DNA from 2 places in the Rhabdothermincola sediminis genome. Region 1 is predicted to be linked to the other one. Evidence: riboswitches for the same ligand, from Rfam matches in the RefSeq annotation. Region 1 holds a riboswitch; the other holds the start of a gene.
What was found. A riboswitch is a leader RNA that binds a small molecule or an ion and turns the genes downstream of it on or off. The one in region 1 is predicted to bind thiamine pyrophosphate.
Positions count from the first base shown of each region.

Region 1 (9,845 bases):
TCGGGCGCGGAGGGCTGGTGGTCGTCGTCGAGGATCACCAGGTGGGCCGACGGCGTGCCGATGGTGACCGGCCCGCTCACCGCCGTGAGGTTGACCGTGGCCTGCTCGTCACCCTCCCGGAGGTTGTCGTGGCGGATGGTCACCTTGACGGTCTTGCGCTGCTGGCCGGCCTGGAAGGTCACGTTCTTGGCCAGGCTGTTGAAGTCGAGGGCGGTGGCGGTGCCGGGCGCGGTGGCGACCTTCACCGTCAGCGGCGCGGTGGCCGGCCGGTTCAGCGACACGTTCACCAGCACGGAGCCGAGCCCGGTGTCGCCCTCCCACACCGCCGTGCCGGCGACGGTGGCGACGCAGCACGGGGCGGTCGAAGCGTCGTTGTCGACGATGGTGACCGTGCCCAGCGGGTCCTGGATCGGGTAGCCGACCGGGTTGCGCAACTCGACGGTGAAGCTCTCGTCGGCCTCGGCCAGCAGGTCGGGCTTGATCTTCACGGTGACGGTCTTGGCCACCTCGCCGATGCCGAACTTGAGCGTGCCGGTCTTCTGGGCGAAGTCCACCCCGGCGGTGGCGGTGCGGGCGATGGTGCGGTACTGCACCTGCGAGGCGACCGCGGCCGGGCCGCTCAGGCGGACGGTGACGTTGGCGTTCAGGTCGCCCTGATCGGACTCGGTGATCGACACGTCGCCGATGGCGAACCCGGGCACCGTGTAGTCGGCCGGGGCGTCACCGTCGTCGTCGACGATCGTTCCACCGACGGCCACGACCTGGCCGTCGTACTGGGTGACCTCCAGGCTGAACGACTCGGTGTCGCCCTCGTCGAGCGCGTCCTCGAGCACCGGCACGGTGACCGTCTGGGGGGCCGTGCTCCCGGCGCTGAACTGGAGGGTGCCCGCGACGCCGGTGTAGTCGGATCCGGCGGTGGCCGAACCGTCGACGGTGGCGTACGGGACCGAGACGTCGAACGGCGAGGGGCGGGTGGGGGTCACGGTGAAGGTGATCGACGCGCCGGGCCCCTCGATCACCGAGCCACCCGAGACCCGCACGGGCGGTGCGTCATCGTCGATGATGCGTCCCGGTGTCGACCCGCCGACGCTGGCGGAGCCGTGGGTGTCGGTGATCTGCAACGACAGGGATTCCGTCTCCTCGAAGGTGAGGTCGGCCGCGACGTCGACCAGCACCGTCTGGCTGAGCGAGCCGCCGGGGGTGAAGGTGAGCGAGCCCGTCACCGGCGCGTAGTCACCGGGGGCGACCGCGGTGCCGTCGACGGTGGCGTAGTCGAGGGTCACCGTGCTCAGCGACGGCTTGGAGAGGCTGACCTCGAAGGCGAGCTGGCCACCCGCACCGGGTGCGCTGCCCTCGACCACCGAGCCGCCCCGCACGGACACCGCCGGCACGTCGGCGACGGTGTAGGTGGTGGAGGTGGTCGAGCTGTTCCCCTTGTTGTCGACCGCGGTCACCGTGAAGGACTTGGTGCCCACGCTGGAGGTGTCGATGGGCGAGCCGTTCGGCACCGCGCCCGTGCAGGAGGCCACCCCCGACCCGGGCGACGGGTCACTGCACGAGTAGGAGGCGTTGACGACCTGGCCCAACCCGTAGGTGGCGCCGCTCGCCGGGGTGATGATGGTGGCGGTGGGGGCGGTGACGTCCGGGGGGATGATGGTGGTGGTCGACAGCGCGGGGACCGGCGCCACCGGCGTGCAGGTCGTGACCACGTCGCTGGCCCCGATCGGGGACGGGAAGTTCACGTTCACCGTGGTGGTGAAGAAGGACAGCTTCGGCTGGATGGTGGCGAAGGCCGGCCCGGCCGCCCGCAACACGGTGTTGATGGTGGGGATGCGGAACGTCGCCCCGCCGGGGATCGGGCCGGGGACGCTGAGCTCGAGGCGGTTGGCGCCGGCGTTGTAGGTCAGCGAGGGGGTGCCCGCGCCCGGTGGCATGATGCCGTCCGCGCCAAGGCTGTGGCTCACGTACACCGCGTTGGCCGCGATCGGGATGTTCATCCGCAGGTCGCGCAGGCTGTTGACCGTGAACCCCGAGGCGCTGCTCGGCGCCTGCGTGGTGTCGCTGGCCGAGGACACCGTGAACACTGTGTCGTTCTCCACTCCGTCAGGGGCGGTGGTGGTGACGGTGACGTCCTGGGACACCGCGACGGAGCCGATCGGGGTGTTGGCCGTGCAGTTCATCGGTGTGGTCACCGGGGTCGTCGCCGCATCGGTCGGGAGGATCGAGCTCCCGATGGCCAAGCCGGTGGATGCGAGCGCGAACGTGAGAACGACCGCGAGCTTGCGGCGCACGCGCATGGTTGGGTACCGCCCCTCTTGTCGCCCGGGGTGGGCCATCGCCTGCCCACCCACCCTCCAGTTGAACGTGACCGCAGTCACGCATCGCCGGGGCGACCATAACAAGGATGAGCCGATCCGTCACGCGCCGTGGTGATTTTGAGCGTGATTCCGGTTCTGGGGGCCAAAATTTCACGCTACGTAGTGGTCACCTCACCCAGCCCGCCTACAGCCCGGCGTGACCCGGAGGAGCCGACGGGTCACACCGAGCGGCCGAGGAAGCCCAGCAGCCGGGTCTGGTCGTCCGCGCCGGGCGGGGGTTCGAGCGCCGGTCCGAACGCGCCCGGTGCCCGCGCCGCGTCCCCGAACGCCCTCGCCTGCTCGAAGACGCGCTCCACCTCGCCCGGGTCGATGCGCTCGTCGAGGCCCACGGCACGGGCCAGATCCCAACCGTGGATCACGAGATCGAAGCACACGAAGAAGTCGACGCCCTCGGCGAAGGTCGTCCGACCGAACAGCCCCCGGTACTCGCTGCTGGCCAGTTGCGGATCGCGCAGGCTGTCGAGCACCACCGCCCGGGCGGCGTCGAAGGCCCCCGCCGGATCCTCGTCCACGGACGGGATGTCGCCCAGGGTGCGACCGACGAACCCCGAGAACAGCTCGTGGGTCTGCACGACATGGCCCACGAGGTGCCGAACCGTCCATCCCTCACACGGCGTGGGCGCCTCCCACCGGTCAGGGGGCACGGCCGCGATCTTCGCTGCGAAGGCGTCGGCGAGACGTCGGTGGCGATCGACGATGCTCGTCGTACTCATGGTTCCCGAGCATGGCAGCTCCCCTGCTCGGCTACCGCGACCAGGCGCACCTCACCCGGGGCTTTACCGCGGCCATCGGCATCCCCCCGGCGCGCTACGCCCGGCTCGCTCGCAGACGGCCCACCGGGGCCGTAGAGTGATCGCGACACGCACGGGAGTCCGGAGGACCGGGCTGAGAGGGGGGCTGATCCGCCCCCGACCGTTTCGAACCTGATCCGGATCATGCCGGCGAAGGGAGCACGAGGTTGGCCGAGCTGGGTCGCCTGCACGTCATCACCGATCGGCTGCCGATCGCGGCCGCGGCGCTGGATGCCGGTGCACCGGTCATCCAGGTCCGGGCCAAGGACGCCACCGACGCCGAGGTCCTCGACCTCACCTGCCGGGTGCTCGAGCTGGCCGCGCCCCACGGCGCCACGGTGGTGGTGGACGACCGGCTCGACGTCGCGCTGGCCGCGGGCGCGCACGGCGTGCACGTCGGCGAGCACGACCTGCCGGTCGGTGCCGCTCGGCAGGTAGCCGCCGACCCCGCGTTCGTGGTCGGCGGCACCGCCCGCGACCCGCTGACCGCCCGGGCGTACCAGATCGCCGGCGCCACCTACCTCGGTGTCGGCCCCTGCTACGCCACGTCGTCGAAGGTGGGGCTGCCCGAGCCCGAAGGGGCCGAGCGGGTGCGCGCCGTCGCCGCCGCGGTGTCGATCCCGGTGATCGCCATCGCCGGGGTGACCGCGGCCCGGATCCCCGAGCTGCTCGAGGCGGGCGCACACGGGGTGGCGGTCATCGGCGCGATCCGTGACGCGGACGACCCCAGGGCCGCGACCCGCGAGCTGCTCGCAGCGCTGGAGGCGGTGCAGCCGTGACCGACCGCGCAGTGGTCGCGGGCGGCGGGATCGTCGGGCTGTCGATCGCCTGGCGCCTGGCCCGAGCAGGACTCGCGGTCAGCGTCATCGACCCGGCACCCGCCAGCTCGGCGTCGCACGCCGCCGCCGGGATGCTCTGCCCGGTTGCCGAGGCCCGCTACGGGGAGGAGGCGCAGGTCGCGCTGCACCTCGCCGCCTACGACCGGTGGCCGGGCTTCGCGGCGGAGCTGGAGGCGGCGACCGGCGCCGAGGTCGGGCTCCGCCACAACGGCACCATCGCGGTGGCCCTCGATGCCGACGACCTGCGGGCCCTCGACGCCACCCGTCGCTTCCAGGAGGAGCTCGGCCTCGAGGTGCAGCGGCTGCGCAGCGGCGAGTGCCGCGCCCTGGAGCCCATGCTCTCGCCTCGGGTGCGCGGCGGTGTGCGCGTCGATCGGGAGTCGTCGGTCGATCCCCGCCGGGTGTGCGCCGCGCTGATCGGCGCGGCCCGGGCCGCGGGCGTAGAGCTGGTGGAGCAGCAGATGGCACAGGTACTGACGGGCGGCGGGAGGGTGCGAGGGGTGGCACTCAAAGGCGGCGACGTCGTGACCGGCGATCACGTGGTGCTGGCGCTCGGCCCGTGGAGCGCCGCGGTGGTCGGCGTACCCGCCGAGGCGGCACCACCGGTGCGCCCGGTCAAAGGCCAGATCCTGCGGCTGCGCTTCGACCCGGCGGCGCCGCCCCTCACCCGCAACGTGCACGGTCTGGTGCACGGCTGGTCCGTCTACCTCGTGCCGCGCATCGACGGGGAGCTGGTGGTCGGGGCCACGGTCGAGGAGAAGGGCTTCGACACCACCGTCACCGCCGGTGGGGTGCGCGAGCTGCTGGACGCGGCGGTCGAGCTGGTGCCGGCGGTGGCCGAGCTCGAGCAGGTCGAAGCCCTCGCCCGCCTCCGGCCGGCGAGCGAGGACCACTCGCCGGTGATCGGGCCGACCGGCGTCGAGGGGCTGGTGCTGGCCACCGGCCACCACCGCAACGGCGTGTTGCTGGCCCCGATCACCGCCGACGCGGTCGCCGGCCTGCTCGTCGACGGCAAGCTCCCACCTGAGGTCGCGCCCTTCACGATCGAGAGGTTCCGGCGGTGATCGTGCTCAACGGGGAACCGTGCCCGCTCGAACCGGCCACGACGGTGGCCGCGCTCGTCGAACGCCTCGGCGCAGGCACCCGAGGCGTGGCGGTGGCCGTGAACGGTGAGCTCGTGCCCCGAAGTCGGTGGGCGGATCAGCCCCTGCGCGACGGCGACCGCATCGAGATCCTCCGGGCGGCCCAAGGTGGCTGAGCGAACCGAGCGCGACGTGAGCGCCGACCGGCTGAGCATCGCCGGTGAGCACCTGCGCTCCAGGCTGATCCTCGGCACCGGCGGCGCACCGAACCTGGAGGTGCTCGAGCGGGCCGTTCGGGCGTCGGGCACCGAGCTGGTGACCGTGGCACTGCGCCGGGTCGACCCCGCCCAGCCCGGCGGGCTGCTGGAGCTGGTCGATCGCACCGGGGTGCGGGTGCTCCCCAACACCGCCGGATGCTTCACCGCCGCCGAGGCCGTGCTCACCGCCAGGCTGGCCCGCGACGCGTTCGAGACCGACTGGATCAAGCTGGAGGTGATCGGCGACGAGCGCACCCTGCTGCCCGATCCGGTGGAGCTGCTCGACGCAGCCGAGCAGCTCGTCGACGACGGGTTCGTGGTGCTTCCCTACACCAACGACGATCCGGTCACCGCCACCCGCCTGGCGGAGATCGGCTGCGCGGCGGTCATGCCGCTCGGCTCGCCCATCGGCAGCGGCATGGGGATCCGCAACCCCTACAACCTCGCCATCATCCGGGAGCAGGTGCCGGTGCCGGTGATTCTCGATGCCGGCATCGGGACCGCATCCGACGCGGCCCGGGCAATGGAGCTGGGCTGTGACGGCGTGCTGCTCGCGTCCGCGGTCACCCGGGCCCGCGACCCCGAGCGGATGGCCCGAGCCATGCGGGCCGCGGTGGAGGCCGGTCGCGAAGCGCACCTCGCCGGTCGCATCCCCCGCCGGCTCTACGCCCAGGCCTCCACCCCGTTCGACGGCATCGCCGAGCTCGACCCCGGCGAGACGGAGGTGCGCAGGTGAGCACGCTCCCCCGCCTGCTGGTGCTCACCGACCGCACCCAGACCGTGGGGCGTCCACTGGTCGAGGTGGTGCGCATCGCGGTGCACGGCGGTGCCCGAGCCGTCGTGCTGCGGGAGAAGGACCTGCCGACCTCCGAGCGGGCCGCCCTCGCCGCCGCGTTGCGCCCCCACGTGGAGGTGCTGCTCGTGGCTTCCGATCCCACCCTGACCTTCGACGGTGGCCCCGCCGACGGTGTACACCTCGCCGCTGCCGACCCCACCCCGCAGCCGGCCCCGGCGCTGGTGGGTCGGTCCTGCCACGACGCCGGCGAGCTGGACGGCGCCCGCCGGCAGGGCTGCCACTACGTCACCGTGTCGCCCGCGTTCTCGTCGCGCTCGAAGCCGGGCTACGGGCCCGCGCTGGGCATCGACGCGCTGCGAGGGCTCGTGGCCACGGCTGGGGTGCCGGTGTTCGCGCTCGGTGGCGTCACGCCCACCAATGCGGCGGCCTGCCTCGAGGCCGGCGCCCACGGCGTGGCCGTGATGGGTGAGGTGATGCGCGCCGCTGACCCGGCGAGCACGGTCGCCGCGCTGGGGCGAGCGATCGCCGGCGCGGGGGGCGAGCCGTGAGCACCCCGGCGGTGGCGATGACGATCGCCGGGTCGGACTCGGGGGGCGGAGCCGGCATCCAGGCCGATCTCAGGACCTTCGCCGCGCTGGGGGTCTTCGGCACTTCAGCGGTGACCGCCCTGACCGCCCAGAACACGACCGAGGTGCGCGCCGTGCACCCCGTGCCCGCCGAGATGGTCGTGGCCCAGATCGACGCGGTGCTCGACGACCTGGACGTCCGGGCCGTCAAGACCGGAATGCTGGCCGGCGCGGAGATCGTCGACGCGGTGGCGGCGCTCGCGGCCGCGGGCCGGCTCCCGAACCTGGTCGTCGACCCGGTGATGGTGGCCTCCTCGGGCGCCCGCCTCCTCGATCCCGCTGCCGAGCGCCGCTACCTCGTGGGGCTCTTCCCCCACGCCCGGGTGGTCACCCCCAACCTGTGGGAGGCGCAGATGCTGCTCGGCCGGGAGATCACCACCCACGCCGGCCAGCGGGAGGCCGCGACGGCGCTGCTCACCAACGGGCCGGAGGTGGTGGTGGTCAAGGGCGGGCACCCGGTCCGCGGCGAGCGAGGGGACCTCGGCGAGGCCGTCGACGTCGTCGCCACCGCGGACGGCACGATCGAGCTTCGCCGCCCGCGGATCCCGACGGTGAACAACCACGGCAGCGGCTGCTCGTTCGCCTCCGCGATCGCCGCCCACCTCGCGCTGGGCCATGACGTCATCGAGGCCATAGAGCGCGCCAAGGACTTCGTCCACCGAGCCGTCGCCGGGGGCGCGCGCTGGGTGCTCGGTGCCGGTCACGGACCACTCGACCACTTCGGATGGGAACTGGAGGAGCAGGAATGACCACCACCAAGACCTACCTGGACGGGCCGGGCGGGATTCGGGTTCCGCAGCGGGAGATCACCCTCAGCAACGGCGAGGTCCTCCACCTGTACGACACGTCTGGGCCAGGTGGCGACCCCACCCGCGGCCTGCCGCGCCTGCGCGACCCCTGGATCCGGGCCCGCGGCGACGTCGAGGAGCACCCCGGTGCCCGCCGGCCGTCCCTGCGCGACGACGGGCGGGCGGCCGCGCGCCGGGGCGCCACCGCCACCGGCCAGCCGTGGCAGGGCCCCCCGCGGCCGCCGCTGCGAGCCAAACCGGGCCGGACCGTCACCCAGCTGCACTACGCCCGCCGGGGGGAGATCACCCCGGAGATGGCCTTCGTGGCCCGGCGGGAGGGGCTCGACCCCGAGCTGGTGCGCGACGAGATCGCCCGGGGGCGGGCCATCCTGCCGGCGAACCTCAACCATCCCGAGAGCGAGCCCATGGCCATCGGCCGGTCGTTCCTGGTGAAGGTGAACGCCAACATCGGCAACAGCGCGGTGGCCAGCTCGATCGCCGAGGAGGTCGAGAAGCTGGCCTGGGCCACCCGCTGGGGAGCCGACACGGTGATGGACCTCAGCACCGGGCCGGACATCCACACCACTCGGGAATGGATCATCCGCAACAGCCCGGTGCCCATCGGCACGGTGCCCATCTACCAGGCCCTGGAGAAGGTCGACGGCACACCCGAGGAGCTCACCTGGGAGCTGTTCCGCGACACGGTGATCGAGCAAGCCGAGCAGGGGGTCGACTACATGACGATCCACGCCGGGGTACGGCTGCGCTACGTGCCGCTCACCGCCCGCCGGGTGACCGGCATCGTGAGCCGGGGCGGGTCGATCATGGCCGCCTGGTGCCTCGCACACCACACCGAGTCGTTCCTCTACGAGCACTTCGACGAGCTCTGCGAGATCTTCGCCGCCTACGACGTGGCGTTCAGCCTCGGTGACGGGCTGCGGCCCGGTTCGATCGCCGACGCCAACGACGACGCCCAGCTCGCCGAGCTGCGCACGCTCGGCGAGCTCACCGAGCGGGCCTGGTGCCACGACGTGCAGGTGATGATCGAGGGTCCCGGTCACGTACCCATGCACAAGATCGCCGAGAACGTCGACCTGCAGCGCGACTGGTGCCGGGAGGCGCCCTTCTACACCCTCGGCCCGCTCACCACGGACATCGCACCCGGCTACGACCACATCACCAGCGCGATCGGCGCGGCGATGATCGCCATGCACGGCACGGCCATGCTCTGCTACGTCACCCCGAAAGAGCACCTCGGCCTACCGGATCGCGAGGACGTGAAGCAGGGGGTGATCGCCTACAAGATCGCCGCCCACGCCGCGGATCTGGCCAAAGGCCACCCGGGTGCCCGGGCCTGGGACGACGCGCTCAGCCGTGCCCGGTTCGAGTTCCGCTGGGAGGACCAGTTCGAGCTCGCCCTGGACCCCGACACCGCTCGGGCGTACCACGACGAGACGCTCCCGGCGGAGCCGGCAAAGACCGCGCACTTCTGCTCGATGTGCGGCCCCAAGTTCTGCTCCATGCGCATCACGCAGGACGTCCGGCGCTACGCCGAGGCACGAGGGGTCCCCGAGTCGCAGGCGATCGAGCTCGGGTTGCGCGAGAAGGCGGCCGAGCTCAACGAGCGCACGGCACCGCGAAGGCCATGACGGATCCATGACGATCGGCCCATCCGAAGCGGCCGAGGTCTGTAGGGGCTGGTGCGGGGTAGCGAACGACCCGTGAGTACCTCGTTCAGGGGGGTCGGTGCCGGGCCCGCCCCACTCGTCGAGGCGCAGGCGTCGTTCGCGCCGGAGTCGGTGTCGGTGGGGCAAGCTCGGGCGTTCGTGGTCTCGGCGCTCGGACTGGCGGGCGGCACGGCGAGCACCGTGGCCCTGCTCACCTCGGAGCTGGCGTCGAACGCGGTGCTGCACGCCCGGACCCGGTTCACCATCACCGTCGAGCGCTTCGCCGACCACGTGCGGGTCGGGGTCGGTGACACGCACCGTGGCCTACCGGTGTTCCGGGGGCGGCAGGCATCGGACCTCGACAGCGGCCGGGGGCTGGTCGTGGTGCACGGGCTGGCCAGGCGATGGGGGATGCAGGTCGACGGCGACGGGAAGGAAGTGTGGTTCGAGGTGGCGCTGCCGGCGGAGTGAGCCCGAGCGGGGTGCGCCCGTGCCACTCCTGGGCGGCCGTCGGCCTGATGAACACGTCGGGCTCGGAGCGCGGCGGGAGTATGGTTGACGCTTCCTGGCGGCGTGGCCGAGTGGTTTAGGCAGGGGCCTGCAAAGCCCCGTACCCCGGTT
Region 1 is NZ_JACFSZ010000025.1:5,541-15,385, reverse strand. It holds partial or broken gene HZF19_RS15535 (Calx-beta domain-containing protein) at 1-2,291, opposite strand, end outside; gene HZF19_RS15530 (TIGR03086 family metal-binding protein) at 2,537-3,091, opposite strand; gene HZF19_RS16985 (helix-turn-helix transcriptional regulator) at 3,103-3,231, shown strand; TPP riboswitch at 3,233-3,345, shown strand; gene thiE (thiamine phosphate synthase) at 3,337-3,948, shown strand; gene thiO (glycine oxidase ThiO) at 3,945-5,072, shown strand; gene thiS (sulfur carrier protein ThiS) at 5,069-5,266, shown strand; gene HZF19_RS15505 (thiazole synthase) at 5,283-6,083, shown strand; gene HZF19_RS15500 (thiamine phosphate synthase) at 6,080-6,691, shown strand; gene thiD (bifunctional hydroxymethylpyrimidine kinase/phosphomethylpyrimidine kinase) at 6,688-7,518, shown strand; gene thiC (phosphomethylpyrimidine synthase ThiC) at 7,515-9,206, shown strand; gene HZF19_RS15485 (ATP-binding protein) at 9,279-9,695, shown strand; tRNA gene HZF19_RS15480 (tRNA-Cys) at 9,792-9,845, shown strand, end outside.

Region 2 (9,845 bases), on a different contig from region 1:
CCCCGAGCACATGCCGGGCAGCCACCGGGCTTTCTGCTCGGCCGTCGCCAGCGAGAGGAAGTAGGGCAGGCAGATGTCGTTGTGCAAGGTGATACCGAGACCGCTGCCGGCGACGCCGGCGCGCTGGATCTCCTCAGCGATGATGAGGTTGTAGCGGAAGTCGTCGACCCCGCCGCCGCCGTACTCCTCTGGTGCGGCCATGCACAGGAAGCCCGCCTCCCCGGCGGCGAGGAACAGCTCTCGGGGCACGATGCCCTCCTGTTCCCAGGTGAGGTGGTGAGGGGCGATCTCCTTCTCGACGAAGGATCGGAAGGATCGGCGGAACAGGTCGTGCTCATCGGTGAAGAGGGCGCGGCGCATCGACCGAAGGCTAGGAGCCGGCCGGCTCGAAGGTGACCTCGAAGACCTTCGGCCAGAGCTTGCCGGTGAGGAGGAACACACCGCGCTCCCGATCGAAGGCGATGCCGTTGAGGACGTCGGCCTGCTGCGCCTCCTCGGAGGTGAGCAGGCCGGAGGCGTCGATCACGCCGGTGACCCTGCCGGTGGCCAGGTCGATCCGCAGGATCTGGTCGGTCTGGAAGACGTTGGCGTAGACGGTGCCGTCGACGCACTCCAGCTCGTTGAGCTTCTGGACCGGCTTGCCGTCGTTGGTGACCCGCACCCGATCGAGCAGCTCGAAGCTGTCGGGGTCGCGGATGGCGAGGGTGCCGGAGCCGTCGCTCATCACCAGGCGTCGGCCGTCGTAGCAGAGGCCCCACCCCTCACCCTCGTAGTCGAAGTCCTCCACCGGTGCCAGGGTGCCGGCGTCGTAGACGTGAGCCACACCGTCCCGCCAGGTGAGCTGGACCAGGCGGTCGCCCACCCTGGTGAGCCCCTCGGCGAACTGCGAGCGGTCCAGGTCGCGCCGCTGGAGCACCTCCCCGGATTCGAGCTGTACCCGGCGCAGCGACGAGCGGCCCTCCAGCCCCGTGCTCTCGAAGTACGAGCTCCCGTCCGCCAGCTCGAGACCCTGGGTGAACGCTCGGGGGTCATGCGGGTACGACTGCTGTACCCGGACGGTGAGCTGTTCGGGCGGACCGTCCGGAGCGGTCGATCTGCCCGGCGAGCTCGACGGTGACGGCGAGCCGCAGCTCGCAGCGAGGAGCGCGCACGCTCCGACCACGACCGCGGCGAGGATGATCGGGCGGCGGATCGCAGCTCGGAGGCTCGGCACGGCATCGATCTTGGCATGCTGCGATCGGCCACCTCGGCCGCGGCCCGGGGGCAGGGCTCGGCGTGGCACGGGGGGTAACCTGTGGTCACCCTTATGACGACCGACATCCCTCTCGACGCGCCCATCTTCGTGGCTGGTCACGCGGGCCTGGTCGGTTCCGCCATCGTGCGTCGCCTCGAGCACGAAGGGTTCACGAACATCCTCACCGCGCGGCGTGACCAGCTCGACCTGCGGGATCAGGCGGCCGTGAACTACTGGTTCCGCGCCAATCGCCCGCAGTACGTGTACCTGGTGGCCGGCACCGTGGGCGGGATCCTCGCGAACTCCACCCGGCCCGCGGAGTTCCTCTACGACAACATGATGATCCACGCCACGGTCGTGCACGCTGCGTACCTCTTCGGGGTGGAGAAGTTGCTCTACCTCGGCAGCTCGTGCATCTACCCGAGGCTCGCGCCACAGCCGATCACGGAGGACGCGTTGCTCACCGGGCCACTCGAGCCGACCAACGAGGCGTACGCCCTGGCCAAGATCACCGGCATCAAGCTCTGCGACGCGTACCGCTTCCAGTACGGCTGCAACTTCATCTCGGCGATGCCCACCAACCTGTACGGCCCCAACGACAACTTCGATCTGGCCTCCAGCCACGTGCTCCCCGCGCTGATCCGCAAGTTCCACGACGCGAAGGAGCGGGGGGAGACCGCGGTCGAGATCTGGGGAACGGGTACGCCGCGGCGCGAGTTCCTCCACGTCGACGACCTCGCCGATGCCTGCGTGTTCCTGATGAAGTCGTACGAGGAGCCGGGGCCCATCAACGTCGGCACCGGTGTCGACGTCACCATCCGCGAGCTGGCCGAGATCATCCGGGACATCGTGCACCCGACGGCGGAGCTCGTCTTCGACACCACCAAGCCCGACGGCATGCCCCGCAAGGTCCTCGACGTGAGCCGCATCAACTCCTTGGGGTGGAGGCCCACCATCGAGCTGCGTGACGGCATCGCAGCGACCTACCGGTGGTTCCTCGACCACCAGGGCAGCGGGATCCGAGGGGTGGCTCCCGCTGCCGTCGGCTGATCGCCGGTTCCCGAGGCTGCGTCGGGTGCGGGGCCGGCTAGCCTGTTCCCCGAGGAACACGGGAGCCCGGGCACGTCGGGCTGAGAGGGAGGGCAGTTCCCCTCCGACCGTTCGAACCTGATCCGGGTCATGCCGGCGCAGGGAGGCTCGGTTCGTCTCGTGTGTTCCCGAGGACCACGCGATGACCATCCGACGAGCCCCACACCCGTCACCTGCGCCGCCGCCCAGCGGCCCCCTCGCGGTGGTGTTCACCGGAGGTGAGCGACCGTCGCCGGACGCTCTGGACGGTGTGCCGAGGGACGCCTACGTCATCGCCGCTGACTCGGGTCTCCACCACGCGCTCGACCTCGGCTGGCCGGTGCACGTCGTGGTCGGCGACTTCGACTCGGTCGACGTCGGCCTACTGGCGCGGGCCGAGTCGCGGGGAGCGGTGGTCGAGCCCCATCCCGAGGCGAAGGATCACACCGACCTCGAGCTCGCGCTCCGGCGGGCGCGGGAGCTCGGGGCCCGCCAGGTGGTCGTGGTCGGTGGGGGAGGCGGTCGCTTCGATCACCTCCTCGCCAATGCCTTGGTGCTCGCGTCCGCCGAGTTCGCGCCGCTCGAGATCGAAGCCCGCCACAGCGGGGCGCGCATCCACGTGGTGCGCAGCTTGGCGCGACTCTCGGGCTCGCCGGGTGAGCTGGTGACGCTGCTGCCCATCGGTGGCCCGGTGCACGGGGTGACCACGGCGGGTCTGCTGTACCCGCTCGCCTGCGACACCCTGATTCCCGGCACGACCCGGGGCGTCAGCAACGAGTTGCTCGGCGAGCAGGCCACGGTGGAGGTCGGCAGCGGGGTGCTGATCGCCATCCAGCCCGGTGGTCGGGGCACACACGTCTTCCGACAGCTCACAGGAGGCATCACGTGAACCCAGTGTCCAGCCCCCGCGCCGCTGCCGATCGCGTGCGGGTGATCGCCGCGCTCGTCGTCCTCGTCGCGCTGATGAGCGCTGCATGCGGGTCGTCCGGTTCCGGCGACGACACGTCCGCGCCCGCGACCGGCGCCGGTCGCGGTGGCTCGGTCCGCTTGCTGACCCATGACTCGTTCAGCGTGAGCGACGCGGTGCTCGCCGGGTTCGAGCAGCGCACCGGCATCAAGGTCGAGGTGGTGCGAGGCGGCGACGCGGTCGAGGTGGTGAACCAGGCCATCCTGGCCAAGCGCAACCCGCAGGGCGACGTGCTGTTCGGCATCGACAACAACCTGTTGACCCGAGCCTTCGACGAGGGCCTGTTCGAACCGTACGAATCGCCTGCGCTGGCCGGCGTCGATCCCTCCTACGTCCTCGATCCCCAGCACCGCGTGACCCCGATCGACGTGGGCGACGTGTGCGTGAACTACGACCGGTCGCGCTTGCGAGCCGACGGGCTCCCGGTCCCCGACACCTTGGAGGACCTGGCCGACCCCCGCTACCGGGGGATGCTGGTCGTCGAGAACCCCGCCACCTCGAGCCCGGGGCTCGCGTTCCTGCTGGGCACCAGGGCACGATTCGGGGAGGGTTGGCTCGATTACTGGCGTGCCTTGAAAGACAACGGGGTTACGGTCGCCGACGGCTGGGAACAGGCCTACTACAGCGACTTCTCGGGCGGCAGCGGGGAAGGAGACCGCCCCTTGGTGGTGAGCTACGCGTCCAGTCCGGCGGCAGAGGTGCCCGACCCGTCGATCAGTGTCGAGGACGCACCGACCGGGTTCGTGCCGGCGACCTGCTACCGCCAGATCGAGTTCGCCGGGATCCTCGCCGGCGCGGCCAACCCGGACGCGGCCCGCCAGCTCATCGACTTCCTGCTCTCCGTCCCCTTCCAGGAGGACGTGCCGATGCGCATGTTCGTCTACCCGGTGAACACCGAAGCCGCCCTGCCGGAAACCTTCACCAAGTTCGCGGCCCTGGCGACGGACCCGCTAGAGCTACCGCCGGCGGAGGTGGCTGCCAATCGTGACCGGTGGATCGAGGAGTGGACGAAGCTCTTCTCCGAGTGATCCTCCGGCGGCTCGGGCGCCTGCTGCTGGTCGGGGTGCCCCTGGCGTTCCTGGCGATCTTCTTCGCCTATCCGGTGGTCGCCATCGTGCTGCGGGGTCTGCGACCCGCAGGCCAGTGGGATCTCGGCGTCGTGGGGGAGGTGCTGGGCGAGCCCGCGTTGCGGCGGGTGGTGTGGTTCACCGCCTGGCAGGCGGCGGTCTCGACCCTGCTCACCGTTGTCGTGGCCATGCCCGCAGCCTGGTGCTTCGCCCGGCTCGAGTTCCGGGGGAAGCGGCTGCTGTGGGCGGGCCTGATCGTCCCCTTCGTCCTGCCCACCGTCGTGGTGGGCGCCGCCTTCCTGGGCTTGGTCGGGCCCCGCAGCCCCCTCGGCGTGGACCTGCGAGGGACGGTGTGGGCGATCCTGTTGGCGCACGTCTTCTTCAACTACGCGGTGGTGGTGCGGACGGTGGGCGGTCTGTGGATGCACCTCGACCCGCACCTCGAGGAAGCTGCCCGGGTGCTCGGCGCTGGCTGGTGGCAGAGCTTCCGGCGCGTCACCTGGCCACTCCTGCGCCCGGCAGTGGCGGCGGCCGCGTCGATCGTGTTCTTGTTCACCTTCACCAGCTTCGGGGTGGTGTTGATCCTGGGTGGCCCCAGGTACCGCACGTTGGAGGTCGAGATCTACACCCAGACGGCACGCTTGTTGAACCTCGACACCGCCGCGGTGCTGGCGCTGGTGCAACTGGTGGCGGTGGTGGCGGTGCTGTTCGTGTACGCCCGGTACCAGGAGCGCCGCTCGGTGAGCCAGCTCCTACGCCCGGCCACCGAGACCGCGCGCCCGCTCGCCGGCTGGCGCGACCGGGCGCTGCTCGGCGCCAACCTGGCGGTGATCGCGGTGTTGCTGGTGGCGCCGCTCGCCGTGCTGGTGGGGCGGTCCCTGTCGACGCCAGGCGGCTGGGGACTCGACGCGTACCGTGCACTCGATACGTCGAGGCGGGGGAGCGTGCTGTTCGTCGCACCCCTGGAAGCGGTGCGCAACTCCCTGCTCTTCGCCGGGGCGGCCACCCTGATCGCGCTGGTGGTGGGAACCATGGCGGCGTTCGCGATCGCCGGGCGCGATCCGGCACGCACGGCCCGCTGGATCGACACCCTCCTCATGATCCCACTGGGCACCTCCGCGGTCACCGTGGGATTCGGGTTCCTCATCGCTCTGGATCGTCCTCCACTGGACCTGCGCGACTCGCTCGTGCTGCTGCCCATCGCACACGCCTTGGTGGCGGTACCGTTCGTCATCCGTCTGCTGGTCCCGACGCTGCGTTCGATCGACCCGCGGCTACGGGAGGCTGCTGCCGTGCTCGGTGCTCGGCCGGCTCGGGTGTGGCGGGAGGTCGACCTGCCACTCGTGGGAAGGGCGCTGCTCGCGGCGGCCGGTTTCGCGTTCGCGGTCTCGCTCGGCGAGTTCGGGGCCACCGTGTTTCTCGCTCGCAGCCAGTGGCCGACCCTCCCGATCGCGATCTACCGGTTCCTCGGCCAGCCGGGCCCGCTCAACTTCGCGCAGGCCGCTGCGCTGTCGACCATCCTGATGGGGCTGACGGTGGCGGTGATGCTCGCCATCGAACGGGTCCGGGTCGGCCGGATCGGGGAGTTCTGATGCTGGAGGTCGAGGACCTGGCCGTCACCATCGACGGCCGCCACATCCTTGACGGAGTGTCCGCTACCGTGCCCCCGGGCGGGGTGCTCGGGGTCCTCGGGCCTTCGGGCAGCGGCAAGACCACGCTGCTGCGGGCCATCGCGGGGCTGCAACCCGTCGAGCGGGGCTCCATCCGGGTCGATGGACGGGACCTGACACCGCTCCCCACCCACCGGCGGCAGGTGGGACTGATGTTCCAGGACTACGCCTTGTTCCCGCACCTGGACGTGGCCGGCAACGTGGCCTTCGGTCTGCGGGTGCGCGGTGCCGGGCGGGCCGAGCAGGGAGCGCGGGTCGGCGAGGTGCTCGAGCTGGTCGGGTTGTCCGGCTGCGGGTCCCGGGCGGTGTCGTCGTTGTCCGGGGGCGAGCGCCAGCGGGTGGCGTTGGCGCGGGCATTGGCCCCCGCTCCCCGAGTGCTGATGCTCGATGAGCCGCTGGGGGCCCTCGACCGGGCGCTGCGCGAACGGTTGCTGGTCGAGCTCCAGGAACTGTTCGCCAACCTCGAGGTGTCGGTGGTGTACGTCACCCACGACCAGGACGAAGCGCTCAGCGTGGCGGGGGAGGTGGCCCTGTTGCGCGAGGGGCGGGTGGTGCGGCGCGGCCCGCCCGCCGAGCTGCGGGCTCGTCCGGGTGACGCCTGGTCGGCGCGCTTCCTCGGTTTCACGAACGTGTTCGACGTCGAGGTTCGTGACGGCACGGTGCTCTTCGAGGCGGGCGTGCTTGCTCGAGCGGCGACCCAGCTCCCTCCTGGTCACGGGTCCGTGCTGGTCCGCCCCCGCGGCGCGCGGCTCGACGCCGCCGGGCAGCTGCGAGGCCGGGTGGACGCGCACCTCTTCACCGGAGACCAGACCGTGGTCCGGGTGCGGCTGGGGGAGCGCACGACGCTCGACGTGCTCGCCGACGGGGAGGCGGTTCCCGGCGTGGGGACGGAGGTGGGGGTCACGGTGCTCCCCGGCGCGGTCGAGCCGTTGGAGCGTGGTTGACCCCGGCTTCGGGCAGCGGGCGCTGCGGTCCCGGGCGGGCACAATGGCGGGGTGGAGATGACCGCATCACTCGAAGCCCCGTGCCCGCCCCGCCGTCTGTTCGCTGCCGTCGAGGACCTGGGTCGCTACCCGGCGTGGCTGTCGATCGTACCGAAGGCGGAGCCCGCGCCCGCGGCGCCGGGCGATGCCGGTCCCGCGTGGTCGGTGGAGCTGCGAGGCCGGATCGGTCCGCTGGCGCGCTCGAAGCGGCTGCGGATGGTGCGCACGGTCCACGAAGCGCCCACACGGGTACGGTTCGAGCGCCGGGAGCTCGACGGCCGTCGGCACTCAGCCTGGGTGCTCGAAGCCCGTGTCGTCGCCGACGGCGGGCTGAGTCGCCTGGAGATGGACCTCCACTACGGCGGATCGTTCGGCGGGTCGGTGCTCGAGCGGCTGCTCAGCGAGGAGATCGACGAGAGCCGCCCGCGCCTGCTGGCGCAGCTCGCCGCCGTCGACCCCGCCTGACCGTGCTTGCCCCGCCACCCGGGTCCAAGTAGCGTGATTCGGACTTCGTGGGCCCGGCGCGGGCTCATCGACGGGGCTTCTTCCAGGGAGGGACAGATCATGCGTCTTCGTAGATCGTTGGCGGTCGCCGTGGCTGCGGGAGTGCTGGCAGGCGGTCTGGCAGCCTCACTGCCCGCGTCGGCCGGTGCTGCTGTGACGCCGATCAACGTCAACGGAGTCTGCACCGGCGCGGACGAGGCCAGCCAGACCATCCTCAACAACTTCGGTGGGTCGCTGAACGTCCCGTTCCAGGTGACACCGGACGTCCCGGAGAACCTGCCCCCGGGCGACACGGCGACGGTGAGCTTCACGTGGGGGCTGAGCCTCACCCAGGAGACCATCGACCTCCTCACCGGTCTCGGCATCACCTCGGTCGATGTCTCGGGGTTGACGCTTCCGGTGATCGCCCAGGGCTCAGCGAGTTCTCCGAACACCATCGTGGGGAACCCACCCGACGCCACCATCCCCGTCCCACCGCCCAGCCCACCCCAGGTCGGCCCGTTCACCGGCCAAGTCGAGGGTGGCGAGACCGACATCATCTACACCGTGGGCACCATCACGTTGTCCGTCACGATCGGTGCTCCGCTCAACATCACCCTCAACCTGTCGTGTGTCGACCCCCAGGCCACCGTGCTCGGCACCACGATCGTCACGGGTGTGACCCCGTCCACCCAGCCGCCACCCACGCTGCCGCCGACCACCACGACGTCCACCACGGCACAGCAGGCTGCGGCGACGACCAGCCCACGTTTCACCGGCTGACACCGATCCCTTCCGACCACGCAGGGCCCCGCTACCGCGGGGCCCTGTCGCGTTCCGGAGTCACCCATCAACTGGCAGGTCAAACGCGTGCTTTGGCACGCGTTTGACCTGCCAGAACGCAGGGGGGTCGCCGTTTCGATCCGGGATGGCTCACGGTGGCACACTCGCAGGCTTGAGCCCGTTCACGCTGCTCGCCGCCGTCTCCGTCATGGCCGCCGGCGCGGCCGTTCAAGGATCGGTGGGATTCGGTGCCGCGCTGGTCGCGGCGCCCTTGCTCGCCCTGCTCGACCCCACCTTCGTGCCGGCACCGCTCATCCTCGCCGCGCTGGTCCTCAACATCCTCATGCTCCGGCGGGAACGCGGTAGCCATCACTGGCGCGCGGTGGCCTGGCCCATCGCCGGCCAGATCCCCGGGGCGCTGATGGGCGCCACCGTGCTCGTGCTGGCCAGCGACGACGGCGCGCTCGGCGTGATCTTCGCCGCCATGATCCTGGCCGCGGTGGCCCTCTCCATCTCGGGCCTACGGGCTGAGCCCACCCCACCGGTGCTCTTCGCCGCCGGCAGCCTCTCCGGGTTGATGCAGTCGACGGTGGGCGCGGGAGGCCCGCCCATCGCGCTGGCGTTCCAGGGTCGCAGCGGCCCTGACCTGCGGGCGGCACTCGCCCGCTACTTCACCGTCTCCTGCCTGGTCTCGCTGGGGTTCCTGGCGGCGGTCGGTCAGATCGGCGGCCGGGAGCTCGTGGACGCAGCCGTCCTGATGCCGGGGGCGGTCACCGGTTTCATCGGGTCCGGATGGGTGTCCCGCCACGTCGACGGGGTCGTGGCTCGTCGGGCGGTGCTCACCCTCTCGGCCCTCGCCGCCCTCGCGGTCCTGGCCCGGTCGTTGGCATGAGCGCTCCACGGGCCGGGCAGGATCCGACAGTCGAATTGCGGAGCGTGTCGCTGGTCCGCGGCGCACAGGTGATCCTCGATGGCGTCGACTGGGTCGTGCAGTCCGGTGAGCGATGGGTGGTGCTCGGCCCGAACGGCTCCGGCAAGACCTCGCTGCTGCGCATCGCGTCGCTGTGGTTGCATCCCACGAGCGGGCAGGTGCGGGTGTTCGGCCACCAGCTCGGACGGACCGACGTCCGGCGTCTGCGGGGTCGCATCGGTGTGGCCAGTGCCGGCTCGGCCGATCAACTGCGCCCGAGCCTCACCGCGCTCGAGGTGGTGATGACCGGGCGGTACGCCGCCCTCGAGCCGTGGTGGCACACCTACGATGACGCCGACCGGACGCGAGCCGCCGAGCTGCTCGACCGGATGGGGGTGGGCGCGAGGACGGCCCACGGGCTGGGCTCCCTCTCGTCCGGTGAGCGCCAGCGGGTGCTGCTGGCCCGCGCGCTGATGGCCGAGCCGGATCTGGTCCTGCTCGACGAGCCGACCGCGGGTCTGGACCTGCCGGGTCGGGAGGAGCTGGTGGCCAGCCTCGATGACCTGGCGGCCGATCCCTCGACGCCGCCGACGGTGCTGGTCACCCACCACGTGGAGGAGATCCCGCCCTGTTTCACCCATGCGCTGCTGCTCTCCGCCGGTCGGGTGCAGGCGTGCGGT
Region 2 is NZ_JACFSZ010000005.1:75,999-85,843, forward strand. It holds gene HZF19_RS05510 (acyl-CoA dehydrogenase family protein) at 1-360, opposite strand, end outside; gene HZF19_RS05515 (glutaminyl-peptide cyclotransferase) at 371-1,213, opposite strand; gene HZF19_RS05520 (GDP-L-fucose synthase family protein) at 1,307-2,284, shown strand; TPP riboswitch at 2,333-2,445, shown strand; gene HZF19_RS05525 (thiamine diphosphokinase) at 2,466-3,191, shown strand; gene HZF19_RS05530 (thiamine ABC transporter substrate-binding protein) at 3,188-4,297, shown strand; gene HZF19_RS05535 (ABC transporter permease) at 4,294-5,928, shown strand; gene HZF19_RS05540 (ABC transporter ATP-binding protein) at 5,928-6,950, shown strand; gene HZF19_RS05545 (SRPBCC family protein) at 7,008-7,454, shown strand; gene HZF19_RS05550 (hypothetical protein) at 7,554-8,255, shown strand; gene HZF19_RS05555 (TSUP family transporter) at 8,428-9,147, shown strand; gene HZF19_RS05560 (ABC transporter ATP-binding protein) at 9,144-9,845, shown strand, end outside.
Region 2: it holds a riboswitch for thiamine pyrophosphate, as region 1 does, so the genes downstream of both, HZF19_RS05525 (thiamine diphosphokinase) here and thiE (thiamine phosphate synthase) in region 1, are expected to answer to the same signal.